DNA from 2 places in the Aliiglaciecola sp. LCG003 genome. Region 1 is predicted to be linked to the other one. Evidence: predicted binding sites of a transcription regulator. Region 1 holds the regulator's gene; the other holds the start of a gene.

Region 1 (5,744 bases):
CAGACGACGGGTTTCGCTGAATCGTTTTATCAGCATATCGTCGCTGGCATCTAGATAGACAATGGTCATATCCCAAGTGGAGGGTAAGTAGTCAAGTATCTCTACTAATTCCCCCGGGATCTTAGGTAAATTCCGTACATCGATACTGACTGCCACCTGATCGTATTCGTCCACCACTGTGTGAGTAAGGGTGGGTAGTAAGTTGACCGGAATATTATCAACACAGTAATAACCTAAATCTTCTAAGGCCCGCAGAGCGATAGACTTACCTGAGCCAGAACGGCCACTTATGATGATCAATTTCATCCAATGATTGCCTCATACAATTGCCCATCAGTCTCGCATTTTCGGAGTACTTTAAGGACTTCCTTATCACTGAGTCTAGTTGCTATGGTTGCCAAGGTTTGCAAATGCCCTTGGGCTTGTTCTTCAGGAACCAAAATGGCGAAGAAAATGTCAACCGGACAATTATCTATAGCATCAAAGGCTATAGCGGGTTTACAGGTTATTAATATGGCCAAAACCTTATCAATGCCTTGCAAACGGCCATGGGGTAACGCAATGCCATTACCAATTCCAGTGCTACCAAGTTTTTCACGACTTAACAGGCTCGTAAGTATATCGGTTTGATCAATGTCGGGCAGCTTTTGGGCTGCGAGTTGACTGATGATTTCTAATATACGCTTTTTGCTCGTCCCCTGAACTGCACAGCTTGTGCAGTCAGGAGTAAGTATGTCTCTAATTTCCATTAAGATTCAAATTTTAGGTTAATGGCGCTTAACTTTTTCCTTATGCTTGATCACCTGTCGATCAAGCTTGTCAATCAAACTATCAATAGCCGCATACATGTCGTTATGCTCAGAAGTGGCGAAAACTTCGCCTCCTGTCATGTGAACGGTTGCTTCGGCTTTTTGATTGAGTTTCTCGACATTTAGGATTACATGAACATTGTTTATATGGTCAAAATGTCGTTCTAACTTAGTAAATTTCGTGTCTACATAGTCTCGCAATGAATCTGTAATTTCTACATGATGGCCAGTAAGGTTAATTTGCATAAAGCGTCTTCCTTCTGTTGATGAGCCTACAGCAGGCTCTTGCGTTGATTAGACGGTGGGATCGAAAGAGACTCCCGATATTTTGCTATGGTCCGTCGGGCAACCTGTATACCTTGGTCAGCCAACAGTTGAGCAATTTTGCTATCGCTTAATGGTTTCGTCGTAATTTCAGACGCTACCAGCTTTTTAATCAGAGCGCGTATGGCGGTAGATGAACATTCTCCACCTGAGTCAGTCGCCACGTGGCTTGAGAAAAAGTATTTTAATTCAAAAATCCCACGGGGTGTATGCATATACTTTTGCGTAGTTACCCTTGAAATGGTTGATTCATGCATGTCGACCATTTCCGCGACGTCATTTAACACCATAGGTTTCATCATTTCCGGGCCGTGCTCGAAAAATCCAATTTGCTGTTGAACGATACAATTGGCCACTTTTAACAAGGTATCATTTCGGCTTTCAAGGCTTTTAATAAACCATTTGGCTTCTTGCATATGAGAACGGATAAATTGGCTGTCACTGGTATTTTTGGCACTACGGCTCATTGCTGCATATTGCTGATTCACGTTTAACTTGGGCAAGCTGTCTGGATTTAATTCGACTTGCCATCTGCCACTTTTTTTCATTACCGTTACATCAGGAATAACATATTCAGGCTCACCAATAAGTAATGCACTTCCAGGACGTGGATTCAATGTTTGCAACAAGCGCATGGCTTCCCGTAACTCTTCTTCTTTCAAACGCGTCTTACGCATAAGAGTACGATAATCTTTACTGCCGAGAAGTTCCGCATGCTCACCAATTAATAATTTAGCCTCAGCTAACCAAGGTGTGTCCGCTGAAAATTGATTGAGCTGAATCATTAGGCATTCTTGTGGGGAGCGAGAACCTGAGCCTATGGGATCAAACATTTGAATGCGCTTGAGTACGCATTCTACTTCGTCAAGCTCTACTTCATCATCATCGAGACTGGCTAACACCTCTTCGGTGCTCATGGTTAAATAGCCAGATTCATCAATTGAATCAATAATTGCGGTAGCGATGGCGATATCTAAATCGGAAAAATGAGTGAGGCGCATTTGCCACAACAAATGATCTTGGATGTTGTCTGTGGTTTCACCTTGAAATATTTGGTCATCATCACCACCACCACCGCTGATGGAAGCCGGAGCGGAAGACGCGCTAATGTAGTCATCCCAAGTACTATCAATGGGTAATTCGTCAGGTAAATCGTTTTTCTCTAATGCCTCATTTGTGTCCATAGTGTCGGCACTTGCAGAGATAATCTCGTCCGCTTCGTTACCATTATTTTCAGCTAATGCAGCGTCACCGCTAGGGCCATCAGAGCCTTCTTCTATCTCCAATAACGGATTAGACTCAAGCGCCTCTTGTATTTCCTGTTGGAGATCAAGGGTCGACAGTTGCAGCAATCGAATAGCCTGCTGAAGCTGCGGAGTCATTGTGAGTTGTTGGCTAAATTTTAACTGTAACGAGGGTTTCATTTATTTTTTAAGTTCTTACTCAGTTAGCCAGAAAGCTGTGGGTTAAATTCTTGATACCTTAACTATAGCTTGAATTGCTCACCAAGGTATACATCTCTCACTTGTTGATTATTTAATACTTCTTCTGCGGTGCCTGATGCGATCAGTTCACCATGACTTACTATATAGGCTTTTTCACAGACATCCAAAGTTTCCCGAACATTATGATCCGTTATTAACACCCCAATACCTCGCTCGCGCAAGTGTTGAATAATCTTTTTTATATCATTTACCGAAATAGGATCAACACCAGCAAAAGGTTCATCAAGCAGAATAAACTCGGGGGATGCAGCCAAGGCCCTGGCAATTTCAACTCGTCGTCTTTCGCCACCAGACAGGCTCATTCCTAAACTGTTTCGAATGTGGTTAATATTGAATTCATCTAACAAAGAATCGGCTTGTTCTTCTCGCTGTGTAGCGCTTAGCTCTTTGCGGGTTTGCAAAATAGCCATAATATTTTGATACACAGTAAGCTTGCGAAAGATGGACGACTCTTGAGGTAAATAACCTATACCTTCGCGGGCTCTGATATGCATGGGCTGAAAGGTCAGTTCTTTCTGATCAATCATGATCTCGCCTTTATCCAAGGGCACCAAGCCCACTATCATATAGAATGTAGTGGTTTTACCCGCGCCATTGGGACCCAACAAACCGACAATTTGTCCAGTGGACACCTCTAAGCTAACGTCGCGTACTACTTGTCTAGATTTGTACGCTTTGGCTAGATTGGTTGCTCTTAAGGTAGCCATTAAGGTTTTTTATCCTGTTCAAGTTGCTGCTCAGATTCTTTATCATCTGATTTTTTGCGTAAACTGTCCGGCTGAAAAATCGCGGTTACTCCACCTTCACCGTTGTCGCTGCTCTCTGCTACCAGTTGTTCCAGTTCCATATTAAAGATAATCGACTCACCCTTAACTAAACTACTATCCTGATTCAGCTCAGCATTTCCAGAAAGGGTTAGGGTTCTGCTACTGACTTCATATTTGATTTCATTCGCAGCGGCACTTATGGAGCCTCCATCATCAAGTTTCTGGGTATACTTGGCAGGCTCTCCTCTGGCGATGAAAATTTCTTTGCCTTCCCCTAGGCCGGCAATGACTTCTACTTCATCCGCTAAAATCTCCAACGAACCTTGAGTGATTTTGACATCTTTGCGAAAAATGGATGTTTTGGTTTTGCCATCAAAAAAATTAGATTGAGAATCGACTTTTATGGGCAGTTCAAAGTCATTTTCGTCAGCTAATGAAACTTGGCTGCTGGCGATGAAAAATATTAGTGCACTAGCGCGGAGCATATTGTGTTTGGACATGATCTTTTAACTCATATTCTTGTGTGGCTAAGTTTGCTGAAAAGCCATTGCTCATGACAACAAAATTTTTGCCGTTAATTTGTACTGGTTGATCTGACATCATGGTCTTGTCTCCCAGATTAATTTCTAAAAATTGAGTCTTGATGGTTTGGATAAATCCACTTTCGTCCAAGCTGCGGATTTCAACATCAGTTTCCAATTGAATTCGGTTGTCGTCGTACAAGGTTCCTTCTGTCGCCTCAACATGCCAAGGGTTTTGTTGATCCGCCACATATATGGTGTAACGTGGCTGACTAAAGAGTGTGAAACCTAATAACTGATAATGTTCCATCTTTAAGGCAAATACTTGGTGATTAATTTCACCAAACTCATTGTACAAAGTACTGCGCATGTTACGTGCTTGATAGTTAGGTCGCCAAGACTCTTCGTTAGTTTCATTGGTGTTTTGTGGATCTGCGCTCATCCAGCTTGGTACATAAATCAATAAGACCAACAAAAATAATAGGCCGATACTGATAGTTATTCGACTCATGTGCTACTTCCGTAGACATGATTTAACTTATTATTGGCGAACAAAATCAAATCGCACACTTCACGCACGGCCCCAGCGCCACCATAGGTACGGGTCACATACTCGGCTTGTTGACGAACATAGGGGTGGCCATTGGGTACGCTAAAAGCGACATTGCTTTCTTGGAACATGCCAATATCTCCAACGTCGTCACCAATGGAGGCTACATTTTCTTTTTTAATTCCCAAGTGGCTGATCATCTTTTTTACGGCCGATTTTTTGTTTTCTTCGCCTTGTACAATCAAGGATACACCTAAGGCGGACATTCTAGTCTCAACTATGGCAGATTCTCGGCCGGTGACAATAGCCACTTCTACACCGGTTTTTAGCATCGCTTTGATACCATAACCATCTAAAGTATTAAATGCTTTGAGCTCTTCCCCACTGTTACCCATGTAAATATTTCCATCAGAAAACACGCCATCCACGTCACATACCAGTAGTTTTACTTTACTCAGCTTACGGATAAGGTTGTTCTTTACCGGACCATACAGGGTATCAATAGTCGACATTATAGCACTCCAGCTTTGAGCAACATGTGCATATTTAGCGCACCTACAGGTAAGTTGTTGTCATCCACTGCGAACAGTGCGCTTATTCTGTGCTTTTCCATTAGATTCAATCCTTCAACTGCAAGCATATCTGCTCGGCCGGTTATACTATTAGAGGTCATGACCTGTGAGACGGCCGTCGAGTGAATATCGATTCGATTGTCCAAAATGCGGCGTAAATCACCATCAGTGAAGATACCCCTAAGTAGACCTTCATCATTAATGATGCCAGTCATACCTAGCCCTTTACTGGATATTTCCATTAGTGCGCTACTAATGGTCTGTGCTTCTTTTACTAGAGGAAGCTCACTGCCAGTATGCATAATATCTTCGATAGTAAGTAATAACCGCCTACCTAAACTTCCACCTGGATGAGACAGGGCAAAGTCCGCCGGAGTAAATCCATTAGCATCCAGCAGGGCGACCGCCAGTGCATCCCCCATGGCTAAGGTTGCGGTGGTGCTAGCGGTAGGAGCTAATCCTAACGAACAGGCCTCTTGTTCAACTTTGACACACAACACTGCATCAGAATACTTAGCTAATGCGCTGTGTTTATTATTGGTCATGGAAATAATTGGAATTTTAAGCCGCTTGACGACAGGTAACAGATTCAACAACTCAACGGTTTCACCAGAATTAGAAATGGCCAGTAAAATGTCGCGTTCACTAATCATGCCCAAATCGCCATGGTTAGCTTCGCCAGGATGCATGAAAAAT
Region 2 (5,744 bases), 690 kb from region 1:
GCCCAAACGCTTTTTCTCTGTTTACATGCAGTACAACATGGGTGTGGTTACTCATCACTGCATATGCGCACACATCAATTGTGAAAACTGTACTCAAAAACAACAACCGGTCTTCCACCCAGCTACGACGGTGCTCATAGCTTTGGCCTGTTAATTTATCCTCTCCACATAGAAAAGCACGGCGAACGCAGCGAGAGACACAGTGATAATAGGCTGTATCAGATAAACTAATCTGGTGTTTCCTTGCCATTGGCATAAATAAACCCTTTACAAGTCATATGCCTTAAGCCTAGTAGATTTGAAACTGAAACAAAGTACAGTTCTAAGTCTAGTTTGGGTGGCTGTCTTAGGATGTAGTCTTAGGATGTACTAAGTCTAGTTTGGGTGGCTGTCTTAGGATTTGTAGGGTTTGCTTTGTTTTGATGCCAGCATTTATCTTTCAAACAGTGACATCAAAACCTAGTACCTAAGGTAATTTGTCAAGTAGCTCTTTGGCTTCTACTTTTTGACTCTCGTCCCCTTTTTCAAGGACTTCTTGTAATAGTTCAGCGGCTGAATCGTTATCGTCGGTTTCGATATAAGCTTGTGCTAAATCTAGTTTTGCACCTATACCGTCATCACTATCAACATCTACCATCTCATCCATAGCACGACTTTGAGGGTACGAGTCTAGGGCAGCGCTTAGATTGAATTCTTGGTCGTTTCCAATCAATCCTTCCGCTTCGATACTTTCATTAATCAAATCATCAACATCTAGAAAATCACTTTCATCTCGGGACTCTGTTGACTTAGCAAATTGTGACGAGGCATCTGGCTCATTTAACAATGCATCGAAATCGAGCCCAGTCTCATCAAGTATACGTTCTTGCTCTGTAACCAGTGGCTGTGCATCTTCATCATCAACATCTTCATCAATACTATCAAGAAGTTCATCGAAACTGGTTTTCTCAAGCTCATCAATTGAAGCTGACTCCTCAGCCTCAGGCGATGACAACCAATCACCTAAGCCCGGAAGGTCTTCAAGATCAACCGACTCCCTGGTATCCTCACTATCTGCGCTATAATCATCAATGCTTTGCTCATCTAGGGCACTTTCATCAAACGCTTTGAGAGCTTCCTCCAAATCTGAATCGTCAATATCCCCGGTAGTCTCAGAAGACAGACTATCTAAATCCCCTATGCTTGGTATGTCATCATCTAAATCTGAAATTATTTTATCTAAATCATCAGCATTGCTATTGGGTAACAGAGTCTCAAGTTCAATGCCATCACTTTGAGATATAGCTTGTTCAGTATCATCATCCAATTCAACATCGAATGACGTCGACTCTAGTTCTACTTCACGGTCGAACTCCTCCAACGCTTTTTCTAGCTCAGGGATATCATCATCAGGGTTATGACTGTCTTCAGGGCCATCTGATTCAGCAGCATCTACATCAAGATTATGACTGTCTTCAGGGGCATCTTCAGGGGCAAGGCTGTCATGACTGTCTTCAGGGGCAAGGCTGTCTTGCGAGACATCAGTATCAAGGGCATCAATAATATCCTCTACATGTTCTTCTAACTTGTCGCTATCAACATCTTCCTCACCATCTTGTTCAAACGAGATCTCAGCGCTGTCGGCCAGGATAGAATCAATGTCAATTTGCTCTTCGTCGGCCTGGGTGTCTACCGCGTTGTCTAAGCTGTCGGTTACCTCAATGCTTTCTGGCTGTGATTTTGGCACTTCCGCGGCAATATTTTGGTCCTGCTGACCGGATTCATCATCGCCCATATCCATTTCTGCAAGCAATTCATCTGCAGATAATGACTCAACACCTTGATTAGTTAGCGTCTGCTGCGCCAATAGTGCATCGACGTCGTCACTGTCCATAAGCGCATCGTCGCTATCGATTTCATCACTTTCGACTACATCGGTATTAGTTGATTTGACTAGAATATCATCCAATTCTGCGAGCATTTCGTCACTGTCATCTTCTTCTATCATATCCTCTAGGCCGTCGGAAATTGAATCAAGCTCCTGAATACCCATTTGAGGCTCGCTTAGATTTGCCGTGTCGGACTCAGCATCTTGCTCTGAATCGTCATCATCAAGATCACCGACCATGCTGCCCATCTGCTCTAATTGCTCTATCTCTGTGAGCAATTCATCGGTGATATTATCGAGTTGAACATTTTGACTCGTAATTTCACGGTCAATGTTTTGCAACATCGCCTCGCTCATCAATTCGGAATCATTATCAATAATTGACTCAGGAAGTTCGGGTTCGGGCTGTTCTAACAACTCATCGATGCTAATTTCGGGCTTTTCAGGCTCCTCATCAACTACAGACGTGACTGGAGCAGGGGCAACAGGCTGATCTGAAGGCTCAGCTGTACTATCTAAAATAGCATCAATATCTACGATTTCTGTTTCATCCGCGACATTTTGTTCAGTCTCGGGGGCAGCGTTACTTGAATCTTCATTTTCAACTAGGTCGTCAACCAGCGACGAGTCTTCAAGTGTTTGTTGATCTAATGCTTCGTCACTATCCCCTTCAATTTCAGCAAGTAAATCATCATCTTCGTCAAATAGGCTATCAAGATCGTTCTGATCAAGCAGGCCGTCATCTTCGTCGTTTTCCTCACTTGTCTCTTCAACAATGGGGTCAAGACTGTCATCATCTAAATCATCAAAGTTCTCAAAATCGTCATCCAACTTAGAATCTAATGATTCCTCTAATTCATCCGACAACACATCATCGAGCAAATCATCGTCTGCAAATAAATCGTCGTCTGCTTGCTCTTCGATGTCACCGTTTAATTCATTCGTCAATGCATCGGCTAAATCATCCATCTCATCGCTTTGTTCAAGCACAGCGGCATGATTGTCACTTAAAGCAGAATCGCTATCTGAAATGGAAGAGCGGTTTTTCCGGATCATCCACATTGCCAATGCGCCTAGCAAACTGATCGATAAGAGAACAGATAATAGAATAAGGAACAGTGGGTCTGTTAGCCAAGCTAGATTGTCTTGTTCAAGTTCTGCCTTGCGCTGAGCTTCAGCTTGCCTAGAAATTGACAGCAACTCATTTTGCAAGGCTAACATTTGATCCATTTGAACTTGAAGTTCTTCATCTACTCTGCCCCGCAGACTAGAGATATCACTATCTACATTATCTAATCGGTCAACCAATTTCCGATTTTCGTCCAACAACGACTGTACGCTATTAATAGACTCGGCAAATTGCTGCCGGATTGCCATGAACTGGCGATTTTGTTCCGCATCAAGTGCCGTTAACTTGTCTTCAATCCCCTGCTTGGTGGCGGTAAGATCCTCTTTGCTGACGGCTGTTGTTATTTCTGCTGCCTTGGCCGCCACGGGTATGTTAGCTGGATCAGTCTGCCAATTGGAATCATCAGCTTCAGCCTTTAATCTAGCTTGCTTCTGGTCAATTCTAGCAATGTAGCGTTCTGATGGCAGTTTCAAAATAGAACCATCAACTAAGTGATTAAAATTACTATTTTCAAAAGCTTCTGGGTTGAGTTCATAGATGGCTTGCATGACCTGATAAACCGAAAGATCGGAATTCTGGCGATAACGACTGGCGATACGCCACAGGGTGTCACTAGGTTTGATAGGACCGTAAACATTACCCGAAAGCTGGCTACTGCTATTCTTCGGACCTTTAATTTGAACTTGCTGAGCTTCGATGCTGGTGCTTAAAGACCAAACTCCAACAGCTGCAATTAGCAAAAACACTACCTGTCGCAAATTCATATGATTGTATCGTCGTCCTGTTAGAATAATTATTATGAGACTGGGGTGCCTGTCTCTTTCCAAAGATAAAATTGCAAAAAATTAATCAGGGCTCAATTGCAGCCATATTGATTGTTCAATCCCAGTTTCTACTTTAAGCTGAAACACAGCATAAAATGTCACAAACAGCGTCTCGTCATTTTATTGGCAACCGTTGCTGACTTATACAGGATAGCAAAAGTCATTCCAACCTGAAAATAGATATGTGATTGTATTCATAAATATAAACTACCAAGTGGATATGTTCTACTTGTCCAGCTGCACGCCATAAGCGTTTGTGCCAATCATTTACACCGTCAAATATTCATCATTAGCTATGTATCGACAAAGTAACAATTTTTATGAGCAATACCAATTTATTCATTGCTGTATCCCGCAAAAAAAAAGCCAGCAGTCAAAAAGGCTGCTGGCTTTTCCAGTGGATATTGACCACTGCATTAGGCATAAAGACTACATATAATCTCGAATCAATACTTCTGCAATCTGGATACTGTTGGTCGCTGCACCTTTGCGGACGTTGTCCGACACAACCCACAGGTTGATTCCGTTTGGATGAGAAATATCATTTCTAACCCGACCAACATAAACATCATCGGTGCCACTTGCATTGCCAACTTGGGTAGGAAAATCTTCATTATTTTCTAACAAAGTCACACCAGGCGCATTAGCGAGCAAGGCTTTCACATCTTGGGCATCAATTGGTGAATGGGTTTCAATATGAATTGCCTCGCCATGACCAAAGAATACTGGAACTCGCACCGCAGTCGCATTAACCCGAATACTATCGTCACCCATTATTTTCTGAGTTTCCCAGACCATTTTCATTTCTTCTTTGGTGTAATCATTATCCATAAACATGTCGATTTGTGGGATCACATTAAAGGCAATCTGGCGACTAAATGCTTTAGGCTTAATTTCTCTGCCACTTAACAAGTCAGTGGTTTGACGAGCTAACTCTTCCATTGCAGACTTTCCAGCACCTGAGACAGATTGATAAGTAGCAACGTTTATTCTAGCGATCCCCACAGCATCTTGGATCGGTTTAAGTGCCACTAACATTTGAATGGTAGAGCAATTTGGATTGGCAATGATATTACGATTTCTAAAATCAGCTAGGGCATTAGGATTGACTTCAGGCACAACCAGTGGGATGTCAGGTTCATAACGGAAGTGAGAGGTATTATCGATGACCACACAACCAGCTTCAGCAGCTATAGGGGCAAACTTCTCTGACACGCTTCCACCGGCAGAGAAAAAACCTAGTTGAGCCTGACTCCAATCAAACTCATCAGCATCAAGTACCGTAATCTCTTTGCCTTTAAAGGTCACCTTTCCACCAGCAGAACGGCTGCTCGCTAGAGGATAGAGTTTATTTACTGGAAAATCTCTTTGTTCTAGAATTTCTATCATATGTTGACCAACGAGACCGGTTGCTCCAAGGACAGCAACATCGAAAGCACGAGACATTAATGCATCACTCCAATTATCAATTAAAATACAGTTATTCTCAGGTGCCAATTAGCCCTGGAAACCAAGATCGTAGATTGCCTTGGTTGGAGCAAAATTTCCAGTTTTTAAAGGGACTGAAGCAAATTCTCTTCTTATAGCATAGTGTTTTCGGCTATAAACAAATTGAGCAGCACTTTTTACCTCCCCTTTAAACTCATGGCTGTCTTGTTTTACATCATAGGTAGCTAAGATAACCTGCTTCACCTGTTGCAAGGGTGAGTCCTCAGGTTGTACGCTGAAATCCAGAGGCTCGCAAGGGGGCAAACAACTTTCAAACGACAACTTCTGTTCATGACCAAAGCGTTCGCACACTTGTTGATACAGCATATAAGTGCCCCGCGCCTTTCCCTCTAAGGTATGTCCGGCAATATGAGCAGTTGCGATCAGGGTTTTATTAACAAGGTTGAAGTCAATGTTGGGTTCATTTTCCCATACA

Evidence for each region. Region 1 encodes sigma-54, which starts transcription at its own class of promoters, with help from an activator protein. Its sites were predicted from a motif close to GTTGGCACGNNNNTNGNNT; they were not measured.
Region 2: a site for sigma-54 is predicted at 3,972-3,990, ahead of QR722_RS13195 (FimV/HubP family polar landmark protein). Genes of this name have one in related genera too.

What each region holds. Positions count from the first base shown of each region.
Region 1 covers NZ_CP128185.1:3,724,463-3,730,206, reverse strand. The annotation lists gene rapZ (RNase adapter RapZ) at 1-306, opposite strand, end outside; gene ptsN (PTS IIA-like nitrogen regulatory protein PtsN) at 303-749, opposite strand; gene hpf (ribosome hibernation promoting factor) at 768-1,055, opposite strand; gene QR722_RS16225 (RNA polymerase factor sigma-54) at 1,082-2,557, opposite strand; gene lptB (LPS export ABC transporter ATP-binding protein) at 2,620-3,345, opposite strand; gene lptA (lipopolysaccharide transport periplasmic protein LptA) at 3,345-3,890, opposite strand; gene lptC (LPS export ABC transporter periplasmic protein LptC) at 3,877-4,437, opposite strand; gene kdsC (3-deoxy-manno-octulosonate-8-phosphatase KdsC) at 4,434-4,988, opposite strand; gene QR722_RS16200 (KpsF/GutQ family sugar-phosphate isomerase) at 4,988-5,744, opposite strand, start outside.
Region 2 covers NZ_CP128185.1:3,037,544-3,043,287, forward strand. The annotation lists gene QR722_RS13190 (transposase) at 1-256, opposite strand, end outside; gene QR722_RS13195 (FimV/HubP family polar landmark protein) at 467-3,760, opposite strand; gene QR722_RS13200 (aspartate-semialdehyde dehydrogenase) at 4,250-5,266, opposite strand; gene QR722_RS13205 (4-phosphoerythronate dehydrogenase) at 5,318-5,744, opposite strand, start outside.